DNA from 3 places in the Fictibacillus sp. 5RED26 genome. Region 2 is predicted to be linked to each of the others. Evidence: riboswitches for the same ligand, from Rfam matches in the RefSeq annotation. Region 2 holds a riboswitch; each other region holds the start of a gene.

Region 1 (8,187 bases), 410 kb from region 2:
ATTCTTATGAAATTTCACAAGAATTTATTTACAATTGATGGCATTAGGTAGAAAATGGTAATGATGCAAATTATGTAAAGTTGGGGGTTATGATGTGAAGGAGTTTCTGAAAGTGTTTCAGAATAAAAACTTCAGCAAGCTGTTTTTTGCTGGTTTTACTTCAATGATGGGAAGTATTATAGGCGTTACAGCTTTTATGTTTTATTTGTTGGATAAGTTCGGTGAACAACCGTTTTATGCCACACTTGCAGAATTGATGTATTCTCTGCCAACACTCGCTGTTTTCTTTATCGTAGGGGTATTAGCCGATCGAATGGATCGTCAAAAAATCGCGCTTTATTGTGATTGGATTTGTGCAGGGCTGTGCCTCTTATTAATGGGTGCTATATGGCTAGACTGGATGCCTTTGATTTTTGCTATCTTATTCTTAAGAAGTGCAGTAGGTAAATTCTTTTTTCCTGCTGATCAAGCGATGGTACAAGGTGTACTCTCGAAAGAGGATTATGCAATTGCAGCTGGATTGAATCAAATGGTAGGTAGTTTATTTATGCTTTTTGGGAACATGATTGCCATTTTTATTTATTGGAGTGTAGGAATACAAGGAGCAATTGCATTTGACCTTGTTACATATGTTATATCAGCATTATTAATTATGAGTATGAGAGTTGATGAAGATGTTCGTCTGCCGAACGGACAACACAGGTTCAAAGATATTCGTGTTAAGATGGTATGGAAGGATTTTGTCGCGGGGTTCAATTACATTAAACAATCTAAGCTTCTACTTTCATTAATCTTTGGTTTTTTCTTGTTTGGTATAGTAAATGGTGGATTGTCAGTTATGCCGGCTTTTATCATGAAATATAAACTCGCTCCAGATAATTACGAGCAAATGATGATGTGGATGGGTGTCGTGTTTGGTGTATCTATCCTTACAGGGAGTGTTATTTGTTCGATGCTCGCTAAAAAGATCAGACTCTCGTATGCGATTGTTCTTGGTCTATTCGTAAGTGGATTGTCACTTGGTTTATGCGCCATCGCGCCAAATGTGTTGACATTCTTTATTTTTACAGGATTGGCTGGGTTTAGCATTCCATTAATCAATATTGGAATCGGTGGCTGGTTACCTAAGATCGTAGACCCTAAAATGATGGGACGTGTTCAAGGATGGATTACACCGATCAATATGCTATCTCACACCATGACACTCGGTTTAATCGCTGTGTTTTTCCCGAAAATTCTAACCGTAGAAATGCTGTTCTGGGTTGTGGGAGGATGTCTGATTCTTGTTGGACTATTCTACATGTTCACTCTACCCAGGTATGATATTGAAGAAAATGATAACAAAAATGAATTTGAATTAGAAAAAGTACCAGTTTAAAGCTGGAGATTATGGCGAAGCCCTTTTATAATGAAAAGCGGAGGGGAAGTCATGGCAACTTTTCAAAACGTACTATTCTGGATTTTTTTAATCTTACCAATTATTCTATTCTTTGTAGCTATAGCGAGAACTTCATGGGTGTTGTTGCTTGTTAACTTTTTTTTAGCTCTACCGATCATTTGGTTTGTGAGCTGGATTACAGAAAGTTATGGAGCTGTCTTTGTAGTGTTTGCGATCCATCTGTTCACAGGCGTATGGCTCTGGACTAAAAGACAGAGATTGGATTTTAGATCGTTTTAACCAAGCTAAGCAAAGTGAAATTTGCTTAGCTTTTTTATTTTTTTAAAAAAATTTAAGTTCAAAACTTGGATTTTTTTAGAATATTACAACTATTATTTTCTTTAAAATGTATCGAAAAATTGAGAAAGTAAAAGAAAAAAGATGATTTGTTTGTTTTTTGTTTCTTAAATAAGTTTATTTAATTCGTTTTTATACGAAATATGAATATTTTAGAGTTTTTAATGGATTTACAACGGCTGAAACCAGGAGTAATATATTGCTTATCGTAAAACTTTAAATTTTTTCCATGACCGCTGAATCCATTATTGGAACGGAGGAACCATCGGCAGTTCAGTTCTTCACTGCCAGGGGTGAAACTTATTTAAGTCGGGCGACTTCTGCCGTCCGAACCCGTCAGCTAACTTCGTAAGCGTGGTAGGAGAGGGAAGGTGAACATTAAAAAAGAGTAATAATAACAATTTTACAAATTATGATTATTATATCATGCGTCTTTATCGCTTAATTCCTAAGTTTAGGAAGCGGGGGAACCAATCGCAGGCCATTGCGTCTGCATGGGGTGAATCTCGAGAGATCGAGTAGGGCTACTCTCAAGCCCGAATCCGTCAGCTAACTCCGTAAGCGTACAGAGAGAGGCAACAAATTTCGTGTATTCACACGCTTATTCAAGTATGTGTAGAAGCCGCGAGAAGAGTTCCTCTTCCGCAGGCTTCTTTTTTGTTGCCTTTTTTTCACTATCCAAAAGTATAACTTGTCGGCACGATGGTTTTCGGCGTATTAACAAGTTTAAGACGATAGTATAAGTGCAACTAAGGCTGACATGAGAGGCTAGAAGTTAGCCTAGTTTTCTTTAAGAGATGGAGGGTGGAACGATGGAGAAATCATCTGGGAACGTGCTCATTATGTTTCCTGATCTAGTTTCAGATGTTTTTATTTCAAAACTAAGATTGTGTGAAGACTATCAATCTCTTGTTCTCTGTGTTCCTAACCGAGAAGAAGCAGAAAGACTCTCACAAGTTGGGTTTCAACATGTATATGTCATGAATTATGTTGACAAGCGTAAAGTTATCGAGATGGTAGGTCCTTTTGTTCAAAAAATCATTGTTGTTGAATCTGGATTTTTAGAATGCTGCCAAACGATTGAACTCATTCGCAGCATTTATAACATACCTGTTTATGTCATCAAATCAGACACACGGTATATTTCCAGAGTTTATAAGGAGTTAGGTGCAGATTACGTAATCTATAACAAAACCGGAAATATTCAATTCTTACTTTCTTCATAAAAAAAGAGCGGAGGAATTCATTTATGAGATTAAGTCCAAACGAAATTGAACAGATTTTGTTAAAAGCGAAAAGAGATCAATTGAATGCTTATTATGCAAGTGTGATTCAACATAGTCTCTCAAAATGGATCATACAAGACACGCTTAGAAGTAAAGGTTAAGCAATTACAGGAGGGAACCCATCAAAGAAAAGATGTTCCCTCTGTAAATCCAAACCAGTGATAGGCAGGGTGAAAACATGGGGACAGAGTCAGTTGTTTTATTGCCAAAAAGGTTGTCGATCGGACAGATCAATGAATTTGTCAATGCTGCTGGTTCTTTCGAAAGTGAGATTCTTTTCTTTTATCAAGGCATACAGATTAATGCGAAAGGCTTACTATCCGTTAATCTATTCTTTTTGTCACACTATTCAAGAAATCAAAACGAACCGATCACACTTAGAATTGAAGGTTGTGATGCTCAAGAGGCTATCAAAAATTTATCTCTAATGCTGAATGGTTACTTAGAACAATGAACTAATAAAAAGAAGGTGTAAAAATGTTAGATGTGATGATGGTTTTATTGATGGTAGGAATGCCTGTCTTAATGATGGGTCTAGCAAAATGGTCATCAAGTGTTGTTGATGAAGGAAGTGTAAATAAATGATGACTGTCATGTTTGGATTAGCCGTTTTAACAACGGTGTATCTTCTTTACGTATTATTGAATCCAGAGAAATTTTAGGAGGTTTTTCCGTTGTTAGTCAGTTTACTCTCTATAGCTATAACTCTACTTATAGCTCTTTTACTTGCAAAACCAGTAGGAATTTATTTAGCGAACTCGTTCAATTATTCGAATAAGAACAAACTCTTTTATCCTTTCGAAAAACTGATTTATTCCATTAGTGGAATGAAAAATAAAAATCAATCTTGGAAAGTTTATGCTTCATCAGTCATTGTGATCAATGCGATTATGATTCTATTAGTTTATTTAATCTTCCGTTTCCAAGGCAGTTTGCCTCTGAATCCGAGTAAGATAGCAAACATGGATCCAAGCCTTGCGTTTAACACAGCAGTAAGTTTTATGACGAATACGAATCTGCAGCATTACAGTGGTGAAAGTGGTTTATCCTATCTTTCACAGATGATTGGCATTCTTTTCATGATGTTTGTTGCACCAGCTACAGCATTAGCAGTAGCAATCGCATTCATTCGTGGGCTATCTGGCAAGTCTTTAGGAAACTTTTTTGTGGATATGGTTAGGGGTATCATTCGTGTGTTACTACCGATCGCTTTTGTAACAGGACTCATTTTCGTTGCACTTGGAGTACCGCAGACATTAGATCCAACGGTTACAGCGACTACAGTTGAAGGTGGAAAACAAAACATTGCAGTTGGCCCAGTTGGTTCGTTTTTATCCATAAAAGAATTAGGAAATAACGGCGGTGGATTTTTCGGAGTTAACTCAGCGCATCCGTTTGAAAACCCGAACGGGCCGAGCAACTTTATTCAAATCTTATTGATGCTCCTATTACCGATGGCATTACCGTTTACGTACGGAAAGATGGTTGGAAATCCAAAGCAGGGACGTATTCTTTTCGTTTCCATGACGATGATGTTTATTATGTTCCTTGGCATCTCCCTAAGTGCCGAATATCAAGGGAACCAAGCAATCAATGCTCTAGGTGTGCAACATGATCAAGGAAGCATGGAAGGAAAGGAAGTACGATTTGGTGTCGCTCAGTCTTCACTTTACTCGGTTGTTACAACGGCTTCAGAAACGGGGGCTGTTAATACGATGCATGATACACTGACTCCGCTAGGCGGATTAGTTACATTATCCAATATGATGTTAAATACCGTTTATGGCGGTGTAGGGGCAGGGTTTGTCAACGTCTTAATGTATGCGATTATTGGTGTTTTCTTATCTGGATTAATGGTGGGACGTACCCCGGAATTTCTAGGTAAAAAGATTGAAGGTAAAGAAATGAAGCTGATTGCAGCGACGTTGTTAATCCACCCGTTCCTTATTTTAGGAGCATCTGCTGTAGCTTTCTTTACACCACTCGGACATGAGGCCATTTCGAACTCAGGTTTTCATGGTATTTCACAAGTAATCTATGAATATACCTCTTCAGCAGCAAATAACGGCTCTGGTTTTGAAGGATTAGGAGATGCGACAAACTTCTGGAATATTTCTACCGGAATCGTTATGTATCTTGGAAGATTCTTTTCCATTGTAACGATGCTTGCAGTTGCAGGATCATTGGCTGTAAAACGAACCGTTCCAGAAACGATCGGAACGTTCAGAACAGATAACGGGCTATTTGCAGGTGTGTTTATTGGGGCTGTATTTATTGTTGGGGCTTTAACATTCTTCCCAGTATTGGTATTAGGCCCGATTGCCGAATATTTAACATTATAGATGCTGTAGAGAGGTGAATGAATAATGGGTGCTCAAGGCTTAAGGACCAAAAAAGAATTATCTCAGTACGTTCCTCCAAATAAAGGTGGGAACGGCCCGATGAAAAAGAATCGTGAGGAAGTACAAATGAATAAAACAATGATGAATAAAGAAATCGTGAATCAGGCGATAAAGGAATCTTTTATTAAACTAGATCCAAGGGTAATGATTAAAAATCCTATCATGTTTGTTGTTGAAATTGGTTTTGTAATTACATTATTATTAACCTTTTTTGGAGACCAAACTCAAGTTGGTTTCAATATTGCTGTAACCTTCATTCTGTTTATAACCCTCCTGTTTGCAAATTTCGCTGAAGCAATAGCTGAAGGAAGAGGGAAAGCACAGGCTGATTCATTAAAGAAAACGAAAAAAGAAGTTTATGCAAACCTTGTGCTTGAAAACGGTAAACACAAAAGAGTTTCATCAGCTGATCTTCGTAAAGGAAACATCGTTATTGTAAAACAAGGTGAAATGATTCCAGGAGACGGTGAAGTCATATCTGGTCTTGCCTCTGTTGATGAGTCGGCGATTACAGGAGAATCAGCTCCTGTAATTAAAGAAGCTGGCGGTGACTTTAACTCCGTAACAGGAGGAACACGTGTAGTAAGTGATGAAATTAAAGTACGAATTACAGCAGATCCAGGAGAATCATTCCTTGATCGCATGATCTCCCTCGTAGAAGGAGCGAAGCGTCAAAAAACACCGAATGAAATTGCGTTAAGTACTGTTTTAACGAGTTTGACACTTGTTTTTATGATTGTAGTTGTAACACTTCCATTCTTTACAAAGTATCTAGGTTTTGACATACCAGTACCGGTCTTAATCGCATTACTCGTTTGTTTGATTCCGACAACAATCGGTGGACTTTTATCCGCGATCGGTATTGCTGGAATGGACCGTGTTACGAGATTTAATGTAATCGCTATGTCTGGTAAAGCGGTTGAAGCTGCAGGTGACATCAATACGATCATCCTAGATAAAACGGGGACGATTACATTCGGAAACCGTATGGCAAGCGAATTTGTACCAGTAGGATTCGATACGAAAAAATCAGTTGGGGAATGGGCTGCCATCAGTTCATTAAAAGATGATACACCAGAAGGTAAATCCGTTTTGGAACTCATGAAAAAAGAACACTTATCGTTTGATCAATACCTTGGTGAAGATGGAGAATTTATTGAGTTTAAAGCCGAAACGCGAATGAGCGGAATCGACTTAAAAGATGGAAGAAAAGTACGAAAAGGAGCGGTAGACGCAATTAAAAACTGGGTACTTGCAACTGGTGGAGAAGTGCCACATGACCTTGAAGAAAAAGGAAACCGAATTGCATCTGAAGGTGGAACGCCGCTGGCAGTAGCTGTGGATCAGCATATATACGGACTGATTTATTTAAAAGATACCGTAAAGCCTGGAATGAAAGAACGTTTTGAACAGTTACGAAAAATGGGAATCAAAACGATCATGTGTACAGGTGACAACCCATTAACAGCTAAAACAATAGCAAGAGAAGCCGGCGTGGATGACTTTATTGCTGAAAGTAAACCAGAAGATAAAATCGCTGTAATTAAGCGTGAACAAGCAGAAGGAAAATTGGTTGCGATGACTGGTGATGGAACGAATGATGCACCAGCACTTGCACAAGCGGATGTTGGCCTTGCCATGAACAGTGGGACGACTGCAGCGAAAGAAGCTGCCAACATGGTAGACTTGGATTCCGATCCGACGAAAATTATTGAAGTGGTTTCCATTGGGAAACAATTGCTAATGACTCGTGGTGCGTTAACAACATTCAGTATCGCGAATGATATTGCGAAGTATTTTGCCATCATCCCAGCGATGTTCATGCTGGCGATTCCTGAGATGGAAGTACTCAATGTCATGAGGCTTGGCTCACCGATGTCGGCCATACTGTCTGCGTTAATCTTTAATGCGATTATTATTCCATTGCTCATTCCTCTGGCTATGAGAGGAGTAGCTTACAAACCGATGAGTTCAAATGCTTTATTGAAACGTAACCTCCTAATCTATGGTTTCGGTGGTGTAATCGTACCTTTTATCGGAATAAAATTGATTGATCTGATTGTTCACTTGTTCGTGTAACCGTTAGAAAAGAAAGGAATTGATTGATATGCAATCACATTCATTAAATCAACATAATGAAAAAGTATTTATCTTTAACAATATCGTTAAGATGCTTCGCCTTTCCCTTGCTTTAATGGTGATATGCGGTCTTGTATATCCTGTTGTTGTCACAGGAATTGCACAAGTCGTTATGCCGAAGCAAGCGGATGGAAGCTTAATCTATAATGAAGATAAAGAAGTAATAGGTTCTGAACTTATTGGTCAAACGTTTACGAAACCCGAATACTTCAGCGGGCGTGTTTCCAGTATCGAGTACGACGCGGCTGGTTCTGGAAGTCCAAACTATGCACCTTCAAATGAAGATATGATGAAACGAATGAAAGAAAGCATAGCTGCATGGGAAAAGGCTAACCCAGCTGTACCTGTTAACGAGCTTCCGATTGATTTAATCACAAACTCCGGATCCGGACTTGATCCGCATATTACTCCTGAGGCTGCAGATGTACAGGTTCCAAGAATTGCAGAAGCAACAGGAATAAATAAAGAAAAACTTAAAAAATTGATTAAAGAAAATACTCAAGGAAGAGAGCTTGGTCTGTTTGGTGAACCTCGCGTGAATGTACTGACACTTAATATTGCTTTAGAGAAATTGTTACAATAGTAGAAGACAAAGCCTTTACTCTACACTTAGGGTAAAGGCTCT
Region 2 (8,187 bases):
TCTGTCTATCAACCCAATGCGTACACAAAAAAACCATTTCGAATGATTGAAACAATACCTAATTTCATAACAGTCGTGATTTCTGCAAATCCTAAGAAAAAATGGTATAAAAAGAGAAGAGCCCCTTGTTTTAATTACATGGGGAAGGGAATAAAGAGAGAAAGAGAAGATTGGTAAAAAAGGAGCACGTGCATGAAACGAATATGGGAATTTTTCCTCACACTATTGTTACTTGTCTGTTTATACATCGTTTTCTTTGCAGAAGGATATGTGATAATCAAAACGGTATTTGGGCTCCTTTACATCGCAGTGATTCTGTATACGATTTATTCGTTAATGCTCGAGAACAGAACAGCTCAACATACACTTCTTTGGATTTATGTATTAATTCTATTTCCGTTTATCGGATATATGTTCTACCTGTATTCTGGACAGCTTTATTTAAAAGGCCACCTTTTTAAATCGAAACGAAAAAAAGACAGAGACGAGTGGATCAGGGTATCTAAACAAGAAGAAAAGCCGGACTTTAGTGATTTGAAAAGACATCAGCAGTGCTTTGCAACGCATGCTCATCACATCACACTTACGCGTTTGAACAGAAAAACGAGTTCGAAAATTTTAAAGAATGGTCAAGAGACGTTTCCTGAAATTTTTGCAAGGCTGAAAGAAGCCAAGGAGTATATACATATTCAGTATTATATCTTTCGTTCAGATCGCCTTGGTAAAGACATTATTGACCTTTTAATAAAAAAAGCGAATGAAGGCGTGAAAGTTAGATTTTTGTTTGATGGGATAGGAAGTCTGTCTCTTCAGCAATATGATATCGACAGAATGAAAAAAGCAGGAATTCTCGTTGAAGCATTCTTACCTGTTCGATATGGTTTTTTCAATCAAAAGCTTAATTTCAGAAATCATCGTAAAATTATTATTATTGATGGGAAGGTTGGGTTTGTAGGGGGCTTGAATGTAGGCGTTGAGTATTTAGGAGAAGATCCGGAGATTGGTTTTTGGCGCGATACACACATGGTTATGGAAGGAGAAGCTGTTCAAGTTCTTCATGCCATATTTTTAATGGATTGGGAATATGTTTGTGGAGAAGATCTCTTAGAAGATAATCATCTTACAAGAGCATACCCCGCTGAAGGGGATGGTACTGTTCATGTGGTGGCAAGTGGTCCTGATACTCAGCTTGGAATCATGAGTGATCTATTCTATTCTTTGATCTCATGTGCAGAGAAATCGATCTGGATCGCAACACCATATTTTGTTCCTAATGAAGCGATTCGAACGGCTTTAAGAGTGGCAGCAAAAAAAGGTGTCCAGGTCCGTTTGTTGGTTCCTGAGATTAATGATGGATTCTTGACGCAATATGCAACGCGCTCTTATTTTCCAGAGCTACTGCGTTCTGGAATAGAGATCTATTCCTACAAAAAAGGATTTCTGCATCAAAAAGTAATCATTATTGATGGCGATACTGCTTCAATCGGTACAGCTAATATGGATATGAGAAGTTTTCACCTTAACTTCGAAGTGAACGTATTCTTGCTGAATACATCATCTGTCTCAGATCTTGTAGAACAATATCAAGAAGACATGGTGGAATCTATAAAAGTGAAGCCCGTAGAGTTTTACAAAAGAGGTTTGTGGGAACGAACAAAGGAATCGTTTGCTCGTCTCTTCTCAGGTGTACTTTAATCACAAATGCTCGTTAGTAACACTAAATTGATATCAAAAAACTAGAATAGAAAATCCTCCTCATGAATAGGTTGTACGAGACCATGAAAGTTGAGGGGGTTTTTTTTATGGATTGGCTCGAAGCCTTAATATTAGGCATTGTGCAAGGGATAACAGAATTTTTGCCTGTCAGTTCTACAGGACACCTCCTTCTAGGCAGGCAAGTGTTTCAGCTAGAAGAAGCCGGGTTGTTTCTTGATAGCATGCTTCATATAGGAACACTTATTGCTGTGATGACGGTTTATTGGAGAGAAATCTTAGAAGTTATAAAAAGACCACTCAGCAAAACGGGAGTTCTGCTTATCGCTGGAACGATTCCAACCGCTGTTATAGGACTAGCATTTAAAGATTTTTTTGAAGAGATCTCAAAAACCGGGATCACGGTTGGATGGGAGTTCTTAATTACAGGTTTTTTGCTTTGGTGGGCGGATTCTTATAAGCGAAATGGATATAAAGGGATTGAAGATATAACAATAAGGGATGCACTTGTGATCGGTACGTTTCAAGGTGCGGCTATTCTTCCTGCTATTTCACGATCAGGACTAACGATTGCAGCAGCGCTCTTTTGCAAGATCGATAAAAAAGCAGCGGCCTATTTTTCTTTTTTATTATCCATACCATCTATCGCAGGAGGAGTAGTATTGCAGTCAAAAGATCTATTTACGGGTGGACATCCACCTATCTCTTATTCAGCCTTATTGGTCGGTACTTTAGCATCGGCTCTATTTGGATATGTGGCTGTAAAGTGGATGATCAAACTCCTTCAAACCGGTACGTTAAAAGGATTTGCTGTCTATGTTTGGTTGATTGGAATAGTAGTATTGATCCTTCAATTTTCAGGTAAAATGTAAAGTATTTGTTAACACTAAAAAAATGGATTGACTTTTAAAAGATAGAGGATTACAGTATATGTAATTCAAAATTTAGCAGGCTTTAGATCGCTGAATTTACAGTTATTTTTATGGTGAAACTACTGTAAAACGGGGGAACCAATCTTTTGGGGTGAATTTTGCTCTATTTGCAAAAAGGGATACTCCAATCCCTAATCCGACAGCTAACCCCGTAAGCGTCATGTCACTGGAGAGGTCAATTTGGTGGAAAACCGGACCCGCTTCTTTGTGTGGTCTTTTTTTGCGTTTTTTTACTTAAATTTATATACCTCTTGACCAGCAAGGCTAGAGAACAACGAAGCAAAAACTTCATGGATTTTAAGGGGAGACCATAATGAAAAAACAGTTTGCAGTAATTGGTTTAGGACGTTTTGGAGGCAGCATCTGTCGAGAATTTGCGACGATGGGCTATGATGTTCTAGCTATAGATAAAGATATGGAAAGAGTAAATGAGTTTGCAACAATAGCTACTCAGGCTGTTCAAGCTAACTCTACGGATGAAAACGTAATGAAGTCTTTAGGAATCCGAAATTTTACACAGGTAATTGTTTCGATCGGTGAAGACATCCAAGCAAGTATCTTAACTACTTTACTTTTAAAAGAAGCAGGCGTTCAAAAAGTATGGGTAAAAGCACAGAATGACTATCATCATAAAGTGTTGGAAAAGCTAGGAGCAGACCGTATTATCCACCCAGAGCGTGATATGGCGCTTCGCGTTGCTCAACTCATATCTTCTGAAAAGATTATTGATTTTATTGAGCTATCGCATGAACACAGTATTGTTGAGATAGGTGTAACGGATAAGCTAGTGAATCGGACGCTAACAGATCTAGATGTTCGTGCACGCTATGGATGTAATATCGTCGCAATCAAACGCGGAGATGAGATACTCGTTTCACCGATTGCTGATGTATCTCTTCAATATGGGGATATACTTGTCGTGATCGGTCGTAACGAAGATCTAAATCGTTTTGAGGATGAGGAAGTGTAAGCATTGGCACTACATGTTAGAAAGCATAAACGTTTTTTGCACAACCCAATTAGATTAAACCCTCCTCAGTTTTTAGCGTTACTATTTTTATTTCTTATTTTCGTTGGGACGTGTTTGTTAAAGCTTCCTATTGCCCATGAAAAAACGTTATCGTGGGTAGATGCTTTTTTTATTGCAACTTCAGCAGCAACAGTAACAGGCTTAGCTACTGTTGATCCTGGCTCAACGTTCACACTCTTTGGTGAGATCGTCATCTTGTTCTTAATCCAAGTCGGAGGACTTGGGGTCATGTCATTTGCTTCATTAGTCGTTATTATGATGGGGAGGAAAATATCCATCAAACAACGTGTTCTGATGCAAGAAGCACTCAACCAGCCTTCTATAGGCGGGGTAATCCGGTTAGTTCGAAATCTGTTTGTATTTTCAATCAGCATCCAGATTATCGCCATCTTTTTTCTATCACTAAGGCTTGTTCCAGACTTTGGTGTTAGTAAAGGAATTTACTATAGCATCTTTCATGTTATATCGGCATACAACAATGCAGGATTCTCGTTGTGGTCTGACGGTCTAATGGGTTATGTAGGAGATCCGATGGTGAACATCGTCATATCGTTTCTGTTTATAACAGGGGGAATTGGGTTTACCGTATTGGTTGATATATGGGTGAGCCGAAGCTGGAAAAAACTTTCTCTTCATACAAGAGTGATGTTGCTTTCTACTTTGATTATTAATATTGTGGCAATCTTGTTCTTCTACTTATTTGAGTTTAATAATCCTAAGACCATTGGAATGCTTTCAGGTGCTGAGCAATTCTGGGCTTCTTATTTCCAAGGTGTAACACCGAGAACAGCAGGTTTTAACTCGATTGATATGACAGCCATAAATCCTGATACATCCTTGTTGATGATTCTTTTAATGTTTGTTGGGGCAGGAAGTACCTCTACTGGTGGAGGGATAAAGCTGACCACGTTTGTTGTTATTATTTTTACGGTTGCAGCTTTCTTAAAAGGGAAAGAAAGTACGGTTGTTATGAAGCGGACCATTCGAAATGCTGTTGTTTACAGAGCTCTTGCTATTACAACTATTTCTATTTTGTTTATCTTTGCCGCATTATTTATTATCACATATGTCCAGAAAGATGTTTCATTCATGGTGATCGTGTTTGAAGTCGTTTCTGCATTTGGAACAGTTGGATTAAGTATGGGACTTACCCCAGATCTCACAGTCATCGGAAAAATTGTGATCTGTGTGGTAATGGTTTTCGGTAAATTAGGACCGCTAACACTGGCGTTCAGTCTTGCTAAACAAACAAAAGATAATATTAGGTATCCAGACGGTGAAGTGTTCACTGGATAGAGGAATGAAAGCTGATGCAGAACGGGTGTATTCCCACATTTCGCGTCAGCTTTTTTGGTTATTTATGGGTTAATCTCTTTACTCTTGGGAATGCTAAAACGAGATTTCAATGCTGTTTCTAAGAGAGGAAGAGAATCGTCATGCAAAAAATTAAAGAAGCTTTTCTCGTTTCTCCCTTTCTTGTGTTTTTTCTTGTCCATTCTGAACAAGTAGGGGTAGGGGTGCTAGGCTATCAGCGTATCATCGCTAAATACGCTGGCTATGATTCCTGGATATCAGTCATCATAGCTGCCATTTTTGTACATGCTCTTATATGGATGATTTATTATGTGCTCGATAACGGCGATGGGGATATCGTATCAACTCATAAATCGCTGTTTGGTGGTTTGATTGGAAACTTATTTAATCTATTTTTACTTCTATATTTTCTGCTCTGGTCGATTACAGTGTTACGAACGTATATTGAAGTCATACAAGTATGGATGTTTCCCACTCTAAGTACTTGGAAGATCGCTGCTGTATTCCTGATATTAACGTACTATGTGGTTTCGTCTGGTTTTCGAACGGTGGCGGGCATCTGTTTTTTAGGAGTTGTCATTCCATTAGGTTTGATCGTGTTACTCGTATACCCATTGGAATTTACTCATTTTTCTAATCTCCTGCCGGTCTTTGATGAGAATGTAAAAGACTATTTATCTGCAACGAAAAATATGATGCTGAGTTATCTTGGTTTTGAAACACTTCTTGTTTTTTATCCGTTTATTAAAAATGCAAAGCGGTCTCAAAAATTTGCGCATCATGCTAATCTTTTTACATTTATGATGTATTTGCTAGTCACTTTGTTTTCATTTGCGTTCTTTAGCGAAGAACAGTTGTCTAGAAATATATGGGCAACCCTTTCTATGGTGAAAATCGTTCAAGTTTCATTCGTAGAACGATTTGATTTTGTTTTCGTTTCGATGTGGTGTTTAGTGATTTTGCCAAATATTGCACTGGCGATCTGGTGTTCGAGCCGTGTGGCCAAACTGATGTTGAACATCCGCCAACATATCACACTGATCATTTTATTAGCGATCACGTTGGCTGCTTGTTATTACTTAGACACTCGTTTGAAGATCAACATGCTCAATAACTATACGAACAAGATCGGTTTTTATTTAGCCATCAGTTATATTCCACTTTTATTTATCATGACTTTTATTAAGAAACATATTAAGAAAAATAATAAAGAACAGACATCATCTACTACATGATGCACCACAATTAAAAAAAACTGACTGTTAGGCTTCCTCAATCTGTTGCACATAGGAAAGAGGGAAGTTAGCAGTCAGTTTTATTATTTTTACCTAGGCTTGAAGAAGCATAGTTAATCGCGTCTTGTGTTTTTCGCGCTGTGAATCATCTGATGTATTATGCCAATTTTGAAGAGTTTCGTTGATCAATTGCGTGACCATATGCTTTGTCCAGACTACATATGCGCCATACGTATCACCTTTAAAAAAGGAAGAAAGCATATTATTATCAGGACCGAAGAAGAAACCGAGCTGATCATGAATGAGCGTTGCCTCATTCATCGAAAAAGGCATAATTTTATCTGAAAGAGTAAATTGATATGAATTATTTTCTTTTTTAATAAATGCGATCGCGTACACCTGTCCTTCGTGAAGAAATCCTTTTGTAGTAGGCAAGAGCAGTAACGGGTTATGTCCTTTGTCATAAGCGATAAAAAAGTCATTCACATCTTCCTCGAACTGTGGTGTGCGTGACATTGAAGCAAGTGCAATTTCTTTTTGTACGTTTAACATGTAACAACCCTCATTCCGTTATATTTCTTACTATCATTCTTACCGCTAGTTTGATAGATTATACGTGTCATTTTCTTTACTATACTGCTGTGATAAGTTGTTGAAAGGGAATTGACGGACAAATTGTAAACGCATACACTAGAAGTAGTTATTAGCCGTTAGAGAAAGAGTGATTCATGCAATGGCATTATCAAATGAACGTTTGATCGGAAAGATGGCCATGTTAGGGGTATTAGATGAAAGTTATCTGCCTGAGATCGAGAAATTGGGCTGGAAGTATTGCGTAGGCAAAGCCGGTTCAATGGATTCACAAAAGGTAGTAGCTGCCATTGAAACAGCGGCCAAAAGTGAAAATATAATTCAAACTGGGATTTATCGTGAAACACATTCTTTATATCATGCCATCATGGAAGCTTTTCATGGGGTGACAAGAGGACAGGTTCAGCTTGGAACCGTTCTTAGAACTGTAGGTTTGCGTTTCATCGTCGTTCGCGGTAATCCATATGAGAAAAAAGAAGAAGGTGACTGGATAGCAGTCGCTCTCTACGGAACGATCGGAGCTCCTGTAAAAGGATTAGAGCATGAAGCGATTGGTCTAGGAATCAATCATATTTAAATAGTGCCCATAGTAACTAGTGATGAGGGGGCGTATTCGAAAGAGTTTTCTTTCGGGTGCGCTCTTTTTGTTTTTTATCTATACATTTTGAGGTTTCTTTTAATAGCTTCTTTGGAAAGTTGATTGGAGTGAAAGGTGCGAGACTCCTGCGGGATGAGTGGGACAGGCGAGACTCTTAACAGCGCAGAGCGCTAAGAGGCTCACCGCACACCCCGCTGAAAGCGAGTTCCTGTAACGGAAATCAACTACTTCGAAGAAAGAACAGAACCTTAGTAAAAGAGGGATGAAGATGATTACATTAACAGGTAATACACTTTCGATGGAAGAGATCAAGCGGATTCTGCATGAGAATGAACCCATTGAAGCTTGCCCGGTCAGTATGAAGAAAGTGGCTGACAGCCGGAAAGCGGTTGAAGCGATTGTGGCTGAAGGTAAAGTGGTGTACGGAATCACGACTGGCTTCGGAAAGTTTAGCGATGTTTTTATTTCTAGAGATGATGTGGAGACATTGCAGATCAATCTGATCCGCAGCCATGCGTGTGGAATCGGAGAACCGTTTCCTGAGACGATCAGTCGTCTTATGCTTATTTTAAGAGCAAATGCTCTTCTGAAAGGCTTTTCGGGTATCAGGCCAATCGTAATCGAAAGGTTGCTAGAATTAGTCGAGAAGAATGTTCATCCTGTTGTTCCGCAACAAGGATCACTTGGAGCGAGTGGAGATCTTGCACCGCTTTCTCACTTAGCCCTTGTGTTAGTAGGTGAGGGAGAAGCGTACTACAAAGGAGAACGTATTTC
Region 3 (8,187 bases), on a different contig from region 2:
ATAGGTATACACTATGCCGAAGAAGCTGTTCATTATCCTTATCGGTTCTGGATAAAAAACAACCCTTACGTATCACGTTAATACGCAGGGTTGTTTTCTTTGTTCGTTGAAACCGTAACATCCTCTTCCCGCATGTAATCAACCGCTGTTGTCCGATTGGTATCTTGCATCCATGCTAGATGATGATACGTTTGTTTTTTCATAGCAACGTATTTTGCTTGCATAATGAACAACCAGAAAAGGATGAACAACGTTGTTTTCAATACATTTTCCGCAGTAAGCGCAGCCGCCTCGATCGGTAGAACATTCACTGTTATACTTGAAAGCAATCCAATCACAACAGCTCCCAAGATGAACAATGGCTGGTTCGTACGTAAAAATTTCAGTCGATGCTGCAAGTAGTTCTGGATGGATAAACGTTCTTGAGCATTGAACTGGAGGTATCTGCTTTTAGCTGATTTGGCATTGGCCACTAAACCTTTAGATCGATCTTTCTTCCAAAGGGATTTCATAAATAGGGTGAATTCTATATCACTAGCGGGTTCGTTATTCATTTTTCTGTGAATAAAATTATGAGCTTGATAATAAGTAATTGCATTCTGTACAAGCCTTAGTAATACGTAGCCTGTGATGATCGTGAGTGAAAAGACAAACCAAAAAGAGTTCATCGCGCTCTCTGTTAACTCGATGATAGGATTAATAGCGGTTTGAATCTGTACCCATAGGATCTTTGCTGCAAGCGTTAGTATCTCTAGCCATTTTTCCAAGAAGATCACTCCGAAATCTCATTAAGTATCTTCTTATTTTACCATGATTTTTCATTAGTGCTTACATTTATTTACTCAACATTTGTAAACTAGGGAAATGGGCATACAAAAAGGCCGCAGGTATATGTATACACCGCGGCCTTTTGAAGTGATTATTTATGCACTAACTTCTTGTTCACGAGTCCCAAGATGTTTGTCTTCGCCTTTATCAACGATTACAGCACAAGCAGCATCACCAGTGATGTTAACAGCTGTTCTAAGCATATCAAGAAGTCTATCAACACCTAGGATTAAGGCAATACCCTCGACAGGTAATCCTACAGAGTTCAATACCATCGCTAACATGATCAATCCAACTCCAGGAACACCAGCTGTACCGATACTAGCAAGCACTGCCGTTAAAATAACAGTAAGCATCTGTGTTAAACCTAAGTTAACATCGTATACTTGAGCGATAAAAATCGTCGCAACACCTTGCATGATAGCTGTTCCATCCATGTTAATCGTTGCACCAAGCGGCTGTACAAAACCACTTATCGATTTTCGAACACCTAAATTCTCTTGAGCTGTTTTCATTGAGATTGGAAGTGTTGCATTTGAACTAGAAGTACTAAATCCAACTGACATTGCCGGCGCAAAGCCTTTAAAGAACCAGAGCGGGCTCTTCTTTGCAAATAGAGCAATTGAACCACCATACGCGACAACAGAGTGGATGAATAAAGCTAAAATAACTACGCTCATGTATAAGCCCATCGCTTTGATAGCATCCATTCCTTGACTTCCTACCGCTGAAGCAATCAATGCAAAAGCACCATATGGAGCAAATTTCATAATTAGGTTTACAAGATACATCATAATGTCGTTACCTTGTTCAATTAAATCCATAATACCTTTTGTTTTGCTTCCCAACATCGTTAAAGCAAATCCTACAAATACGGAAAACGCGATAATTTGAAGCATGTTTCCTTCAGCCATCGATTGAATTGGATTAGTAGGAATAATGTTCAGCAACGTGTCCGTAACTGCTGGCGCTTCTTGTTGCTCAAACTTAGCACCTTCTGTTTTAAAGTCCCCTACACCTGGTTGAAAGATAAGCGCTAAAGCCATCGCGATCGTAATCGCAATTGTTGTAGTTCCTAAGAAGAACCCAACCGTTTTGGCACCCACTCTTCCAAGTTTCTTCGGATCACCTAATCCCGCAGTTCCAAGTACGATTGAGAAAAAAACAATTGGAACAACTAACATTTTAATAAGGTTTAAGAATAATGTCCCGACTGGCTTTAAAACGTATTTATCCAGTGTTGAAAAAGCATCTGGTACAGCTAGATTAAGAATTAATCCCGCGACAACCCCAAGTGCAAGTGCAATTAAAATTTTTGTAGACAATTTCATAATAAAGTACCCCCTTTGTTAAAATCTTCTCACTATTTAGTGTGCAGTACGATGAAGAAATTTTATACTAATACATGCCCTATTTGTTGCATATAAAAACCCACCGAAAATAGAGAGGATTTTCCGTGGGAATACACCGCAACACATAGACTGAGCCCATGTATAGAGTTCTCTCTCCAAAAACGCTTACGAGGTTAGCTGTCGGATTAGGAAATTGAGAGTTGTCCCTTTTGTGTATGCACAAATTCATCCCTAGGCTTTATAAGCCATATCGTGGTTCCCCCGCTTCAAGATATTCTATGGAATAGAACATCCGAATTCAGCGAATCATATATAATATGCTCTAATTTTATCAACATACATAAATTTTTGTCAAGAATACTCACTATGCTTATTTATTCCAATTAATTGTTTCATGATGAATGTTTTTCCATATTCTCACTTCTACCCCATAAGCATATAGAAAAAAACGAATTATATATAAGGTTCTATTTTTCAGGGAGGTATTGTAAATGAAAATCGTATTTTATGAAAAAGGTGAATTAAGTATAATCGTTGGAGCATCCAAATTAAAAGGTGAACTTACGATTGAACAAATAAAGAACGAAAGCGAAAAGAAAGCAAAAGAATTAGGTGAATTATTAGGAAGAGAAATCGGATTTTTAATCGATATGAACGGTAAATTAGATACTCAATTTAAAAAATAAGGCTGTTTAAAACATAGTTTCTTTTGGAAGTGTGGATTTCCGTTCCAGGCTGCTCGCTTTCCATGGGGCAGGCGTGAACAACATTCATACGTGTCACTTTACCACTCCAATCAACAGTTATATAGGCAAATTCAAAAAGATCTATTAGTAACAATTCTTTATAAAACAGCCAAAAATAAAAACCGGGATATCCCGGTTTTTTGTTTTTATACGTATGCGAGTGATAATTGTTCTTTATTCCTCTTCAATACCATTTCTGGACGCCCTTCATCCTGTATCTTTCCATTGTTCATCAGTATGATCCTGTCCCCTATGGCACGAGCATCCTCTTCATCGTGAGTTACAAAAATAGAAGTGATCCCCGTACGTTTTAAAATTTCCTGTAATTCATCCCGAATCTGTAGTTGAAGCTTAGAATCGAGATTGCTAAATGGTTCATCAAACATGATCAAAGATGGATTTGGAGCCATAGCCCTAGCTAGTGCAACACGCTGCTGCTGTCCACCGCTCAATTCATAAGGATAACGAGAAGCATAGTCCTCCATTCCCACAATAGCCAATAATTCTTCCATGCGTGCTTGCTTCTGCTTACGATTCATTTTCGTTAAGCCAAATTTTATGTTCTTTTCAACCGTCATATGAGGGAACAAAGCATAATCTTGAAAAACCAAACCTACACCACGTTTTTCTGGCTGAACAAAACGAAATGTATCATTCATGACAGCCTGATCTATGAGGATCGATCCTCTTGAGGGCACCTCTAGTCCTGCTATAAGACGAAGTAACGTACTTTTCCCGCTTCCGCTTTCTCCTAAGATCACCGAAACTTCTCCTTGATTAAAGTTTAAAGAAAGATTTTCGAACAAAGGGTTACGCGAATTTTTATAATGAAACGCTAAGTCTTTGATTTGAACAAACATTATTTTGGCTCCTTTTCTAAAACTCTGTGTAAAAAGAAGATGGAAAGTGCACTTATACAAATAATCACCATTGATGAAACAGAGGCTTCGTGAATACGTTCGTCACTTGCGTATTGAAATGTTTTGGTAGCTAGCGTATAAAAATTAAAAGGCTGAAGGATAAGAGTAAGAGGCAGCTCTTTTAATATATCTACAAAAACAAGGATAAAACCACCAGCAATAGCACCTTTAATCATCTTAATATCCACTTTAAAAAACGTCTTCGTTACCGACATACCTAATGTCCTAGAAGCTTCTGTGAAAACCGTTCCTACCTTATCAAAGCCTGATTCGATGGAGTTAAAACCAACTGCTAGAAAACGGACCACATAGGCAAAGATCAGCATACTAATACTTAAGCTCAGCACAAGAGTTGGCTCTAACCCTAACCATTCATATAACGTGAATACCTTTTCGTCTAGTGAGAGAAATAAGGTCAATACACCTATTGCAATTACAGCTCCAGGAATCGAATACCCTAAAACCGTTATTTTTGAAAAAAGCTTCCCCATCCAACCTTTTGATAGACGACTAAAGTTGGCGATAATTAGAGCGACGATAATGATAAGAACTGAACCTATAGAAGCAACAAAGACCGAGTTCCAAATCAAGTCAACAAAAGCAGTATTTAAAATAACGTCATAAGTCATATACACCCAATGTATAAGCTGAATGAAAGGAATTCCGAAAGCTAGAGCAAATAAAGAGATGAAAAAACTAAGCACAGCGAACTTTTTCCAACCTTTAAGTTCTTTAGGTTGTAACGGGCGGACTTTTGAAGTGGAATAGCTATACTGTTTCCTGCCCCTTATTACTTTTTCTAAGATCAAGATCAAAACTACGATAAACATCAAAGTACCCGCTAACTTGATAGCCGAATAGATATCTCCCATCCCAAACCACGCTTGAAATATTGCTGTACTAAATGTTTGAATACCAAAATACTTTACTACCCCGTAATCATTGAAAACTTCAAGAATGACCAAACTAACTCCACCAACGATCGCTGCACGTGACACAGGAAGGACGACTTGTATAAATGTCATGAACGAGCCTTTTCCTAGCAACCGTGCATTCTCAATCAGTGATGATGACTGATTTTCTAAGAAACTTTTTGTGATGATATATACATATGGATATAGGAACATCGTAAAGATAAAAACAGCACCGGGTATGTTCATGATGTCAAAGAACTTTTGGTCCACTTTTATACCAAACTGGTTCCTTAGTGACGTCTGAATGACGCCTGTATAATTTAAAATACCATGGTACGTATAGGCCCCAATGTATGGTGGAATCGCAAGTGGGAGGATAAGACCCCACTTAAAGAACCGATGCATAGGAACTTTATAGGCGGAAACTAGCCATGCCGCACTTACACCGATCAGCACTGTGAAAAGACCAGTAAAACCAACGAGTGTCACGGAATTTACGATATAATTTTTCAACATGAATTCTTTAATGTGTTCCCAATTCTCATTACTCTCAGCGAATAACTGAACCATGATGAGCAAAGCCGGTAAAAGGATTAAAGTAGAAAAAATCACACTAAGCAAAGCCCAACTATTAAACTGTGATCTCATTTTTCGAATGAAATACAATATATTCACCTTCTTTACTCATCAGCATTGTTCTTGTTGTTTGTTTTACATGGAATTAGCCGTATCACAAATCGTGATACGGCAAAATATTAACGTTTATTTCCAGCTGACTTCATTCATAATCTTAACAGCATCTGCATTGTTTTCACCTAACTCAGAAAGGTTAAGATCTTGTTCTTTAAACGGACCCCAAGACTTTAAAAGCTCTGAAGGTTCTACTTCTTTATTAACCGGATACTCGTAGTTGGCTTCAGCAAATACTTCTTGAACTTTTGGACTAGACAGATATTCCATTAATTCTATAGCATTCTCTTTGTTCTTAGCGTGTTTCGTAACACCTATACCACTAATATTGATGTGCGTTCCTGTTGTTTCTTGGTTAGGGAAGAACACACTCAGCTGTTTAGCAACTTTCACTTCTTCAGGATCTTCTGAGTTCAACATCTGACCAAAATAGTAGGAGTTCATGATAGCAACATCACCTTCACCAGCAGCGATACCTTTCGCTTGGTCTTTGTCACCACCTTGTGGATCACGAGCCATGTTGTTAACGATCCCTTCTGCCCACTTCTTCGCTTCATCTTTTCCGTTTAATGAAATAAAGGATGATACTAATGATTGATTGTAAATATTTTCTGATGAACGGATCAGTACTTTACCTTTCCATTTGTCTTCAGTTAACGCTTCATAAGTAGATAGTTCTGATTTGTCTACTTTTTTCTGATCATATACGATAACACGTGCACGTTTTGTTAGACCGAACCATTGATTGTCTTTATCACTTAAATTATCAGGAATATTCTTATTCAAAGTTTCGCTTTCTACACTCTGTAAGAGGTCTTTATCTTTTGCCCAGTGTAAACGTCCAGCATCAGATGTGAAGAAAAGGTCTCCTTTTGTTGCTTTCCCTTCTCTTGTAAGACGCTCGATCAACTCATCTTCTTTACCCTTAATAAGGTTGACTTTAATTCCTGTCTCTTTTGTAAAATCAGCAAAGATTTTATCATCAACTTCATAGTGACGACTTGTATATAGGTTTACTTCTTCTTTTTTTGTCTCATTATTATTCGAACTCGCACCCTCGTTTGATTTACCACAGCCTGCTAAGACTAAAGCAGCTAGTAGGACCATTGTAACAACCGTAAAAAGATTCTTTTTAAACATATGTCAGTTACTCCTTTTATGTATAAGTAATTGAAAACGATTATCAACTTCACTTTTAATTATAATGATAATCATTCTCAAGTCAACCGTTTTTTTAAATGTTTTTCTCTGATGGATTATTGCTCTCAAATCCTAATCTCCTTTAAGAGCTGATTGGAGTGAAAGATGCCAAGTATCAGGTTCGGACAAGCTCGGAGGTAATACTTATAAAAAACGAAACTCACAAACGACGCTCACCGTTCGCCCTGGAACCTGAAAACAACTACTTTCTCAAAGGATGGTTCTATCCAAAAGAAGCAATTAAAAAAAACCAAAAAAAATCTCTTAGAAGTATCTACTTCTAAGAGATCATTCCTGGTTTAAAGGTTTCCACTGGTTATAAACCCAATTTCCTAATCTGTTATATCCCCTTCTATTAGGGTGTATAGAATCAGAAAAATACAGTTCTTTCTCAACGTTTTCATAGAGTTCAAATGTGGAGATATACTTTGTAAGCGTGCTTTCTTTGCTCGCCTCAACGATTGCTTCATTCCATGTCTTAATACTCTCTGCAGCTGTGGGATCGTATTCTTTCCCAAAATAAGGATTATAAAGACCTAATACGTAAACCGGTGCAAACGAATTGTTTTCCCTCACCACTGTCAGTGTTTTAGTTAAATTGTTTCTTAGCTTTTCTTTTCCGAGCATTAATTTTTGCTGAGGCAACTGGCGAAAGTTCCAACCGGCAGCGTGACGAAAGTCATTTGTGCCTATAAAAACAAAGATATGATCTGCTTGTCTTAATGACTTGATCACGACTCCATTATCCAATTGTCTTAACAATTGGTCGGAACGCTGTCCACTGATCCCAAAATTATTAATGATTACATTTCTGCCTGTTTGCTGCTGAATATTTCGTTTAACGATTCCGATATAGCCTGTTTTGGATGGGTCACCAACTCCATACGTTAATGAGTCTCCAAGGGCAACGACCTTCAGAGTTTGTGTATCGCTCGCCCCTTCTGTTTCTCCATAAAATTGAAAGATAAGGAATAGTATGAGGGCTAGTCCTGTACCACCAATTAACCATCTTTTTGATACTTTCCGCACATCAAATCCTCGATTCTGTTACAAGTTATTGTTATATTACTTTTTACCATAACGAGGGAAAATATCAAGTAATGAATGTGTTAATTTGTTATTTCAAACGATAATCTTCAGATGTAAGTGATGTATCCTCCCAAAGATTTTCTTGATCGTATTGATATGAATCTTTTTTCACGAATGTATGAATCAACATAGCAACTCCTCCACACAATAGACTTGCGGGCACTAAGGTAATAAGAAAACCTATCATCTACATCCCTCCTGTACCAAACTATATGAGGGGCTATATATGTTTATGAAACGAATAAAATATTTTATTTCCTCTATATAAATAGAAAATAAGGGTATACAGGTAGAGAAGAATTTTAACGGAGGTGCCTTTGTGGGTTTTTTATTCACTTTGCTTTATTTTGCCATCATAGGAATTGTGATTGAAATTAACGTTCTGTTATTCACGTTAACTGGTCTTAAAAAAGAAATCGCTCGCTTCCAGGTCATCTCAATGTTTACA

What was found. A riboswitch is a leader RNA that binds a small molecule or an ion and turns the genes downstream of it on or off. The one in region 2 is predicted to bind cyclic di-AMP.
Region 1: linked by a shared signal. The riboswitch ahead of IHV10_RS03240 (hypothetical protein) and the one ahead of IHV10_RS01120 (potassium channel family protein) in region 2 are both predicted to bind cyclic di-AMP.
Region 3: linked by a shared signal. The riboswitch ahead of IHV10_RS16285 (dicarboxylate/amino acid:cation symporter) and the one ahead of IHV10_RS01120 (potassium channel family protein) in region 2 are both predicted to bind cyclic di-AMP.

Annotation. Positions count from the first base shown of each region.
Region 1 covers NZ_JACZDU010000001.1:613,077-621,263, forward strand. Annotated here, with positions in the region: gene IHV10_RS03230 (MFS transporter) at 95-1,378, shown strand; gene IHV10_RS03235 (hypothetical protein) at 1,430-1,678, shown strand; cyclic di-AMP (ydaO/yuaA leader) riboswitch at 1,960-2,106, shown strand; cyclic di-AMP (ydaO/yuaA leader) riboswitch at 2,164-2,315, shown strand; gene IHV10_RS03240 (hypothetical protein) at 2,548-2,961, shown strand; gene IHV10_RS03245 (hypothetical protein) at 2,985-3,122, shown strand; gene IHV10_RS03250 (HPr family phosphocarrier protein) at 3,200-3,475, shown strand; gene IHV10_RS03255 (hypothetical protein) at 3,499-3,606, shown strand; gene IHV10_RS23065 (potassium-transporting ATPase subunit F) at 3,615-3,683, shown strand; gene kdpA (potassium-transporting ATPase subunit KdpA) at 3,696-5,363, shown strand; gene kdpB (potassium-transporting ATPase subunit KdpB) at 5,490-7,502, shown strand; gene kdpC (potassium-transporting ATPase subunit KdpC) at 7,594-8,145, shown strand.
Region 2 covers NZ_JACZDU010000001.1:204,995-213,181, forward strand. Annotated here, with positions in the region: gene cls (cardiolipin synthase) at 193-1,695, shown strand; gene IHV10_RS01115 (undecaprenyl-diphosphate phosphatase) at 1,803-2,585, shown strand; cyclic di-AMP (ydaO/yuaA leader) riboswitch at 2,664-2,819, shown strand; gene IHV10_RS01120 (potassium channel family protein) at 2,959-3,615, shown strand; gene IHV10_RS01125 (TrkH family potassium uptake protein) at 3,619-4,971, shown strand; gene IHV10_RS01130 (GerAB/ArcD/ProY family transporter) at 5,112-6,224, shown strand; gene IHV10_RS01135 (hypothetical protein) at 6,318-6,776, opposite strand; gene hutP (hut operon transcriptional regulator HutP) at 6,958-7,392, shown strand; gene hutH (histidine ammonia-lyase) at 7,682-8,187, shown strand, end outside.
Region 3 covers NZ_JACZDU010000004.1:283,094-291,280, forward strand. Annotated here, with positions in the region: gene IHV10_RS16275 (DNA-3-methyladenine glycosylase) at 1-81, shown strand, start outside; gene IHV10_RS16280 (hypothetical protein) at 78-767, opposite strand; gene IHV10_RS16285 (dicarboxylate/amino acid:cation symporter) at 924-2,159, opposite strand; cyclic di-AMP (ydaO/yuaA leader) riboswitch at 2,328-2,494, opposite strand; gene IHV10_RS16290 (hypothetical protein) at 2,672-2,866, shown strand; gene IHV10_RS16295 (ABC transporter ATP-binding protein) at 3,073-3,786, opposite strand; gene IHV10_RS16300 (ABC transporter permease) at 3,786-5,408, opposite strand; gene IHV10_RS16305 (Fe(3+) ABC transporter substrate-binding protein) at 5,523-6,590, opposite strand; gene IHV10_RS16310 (GDSL-type esterase/lipase family protein) at 6,939-7,679, opposite strand; gene IHV10_RS16315 (hypothetical protein) at 7,768-7,926, opposite strand; gene IHV10_RS16320 (TrkA C-terminal domain-containing protein) at 8,059-8,187, shown strand, end outside.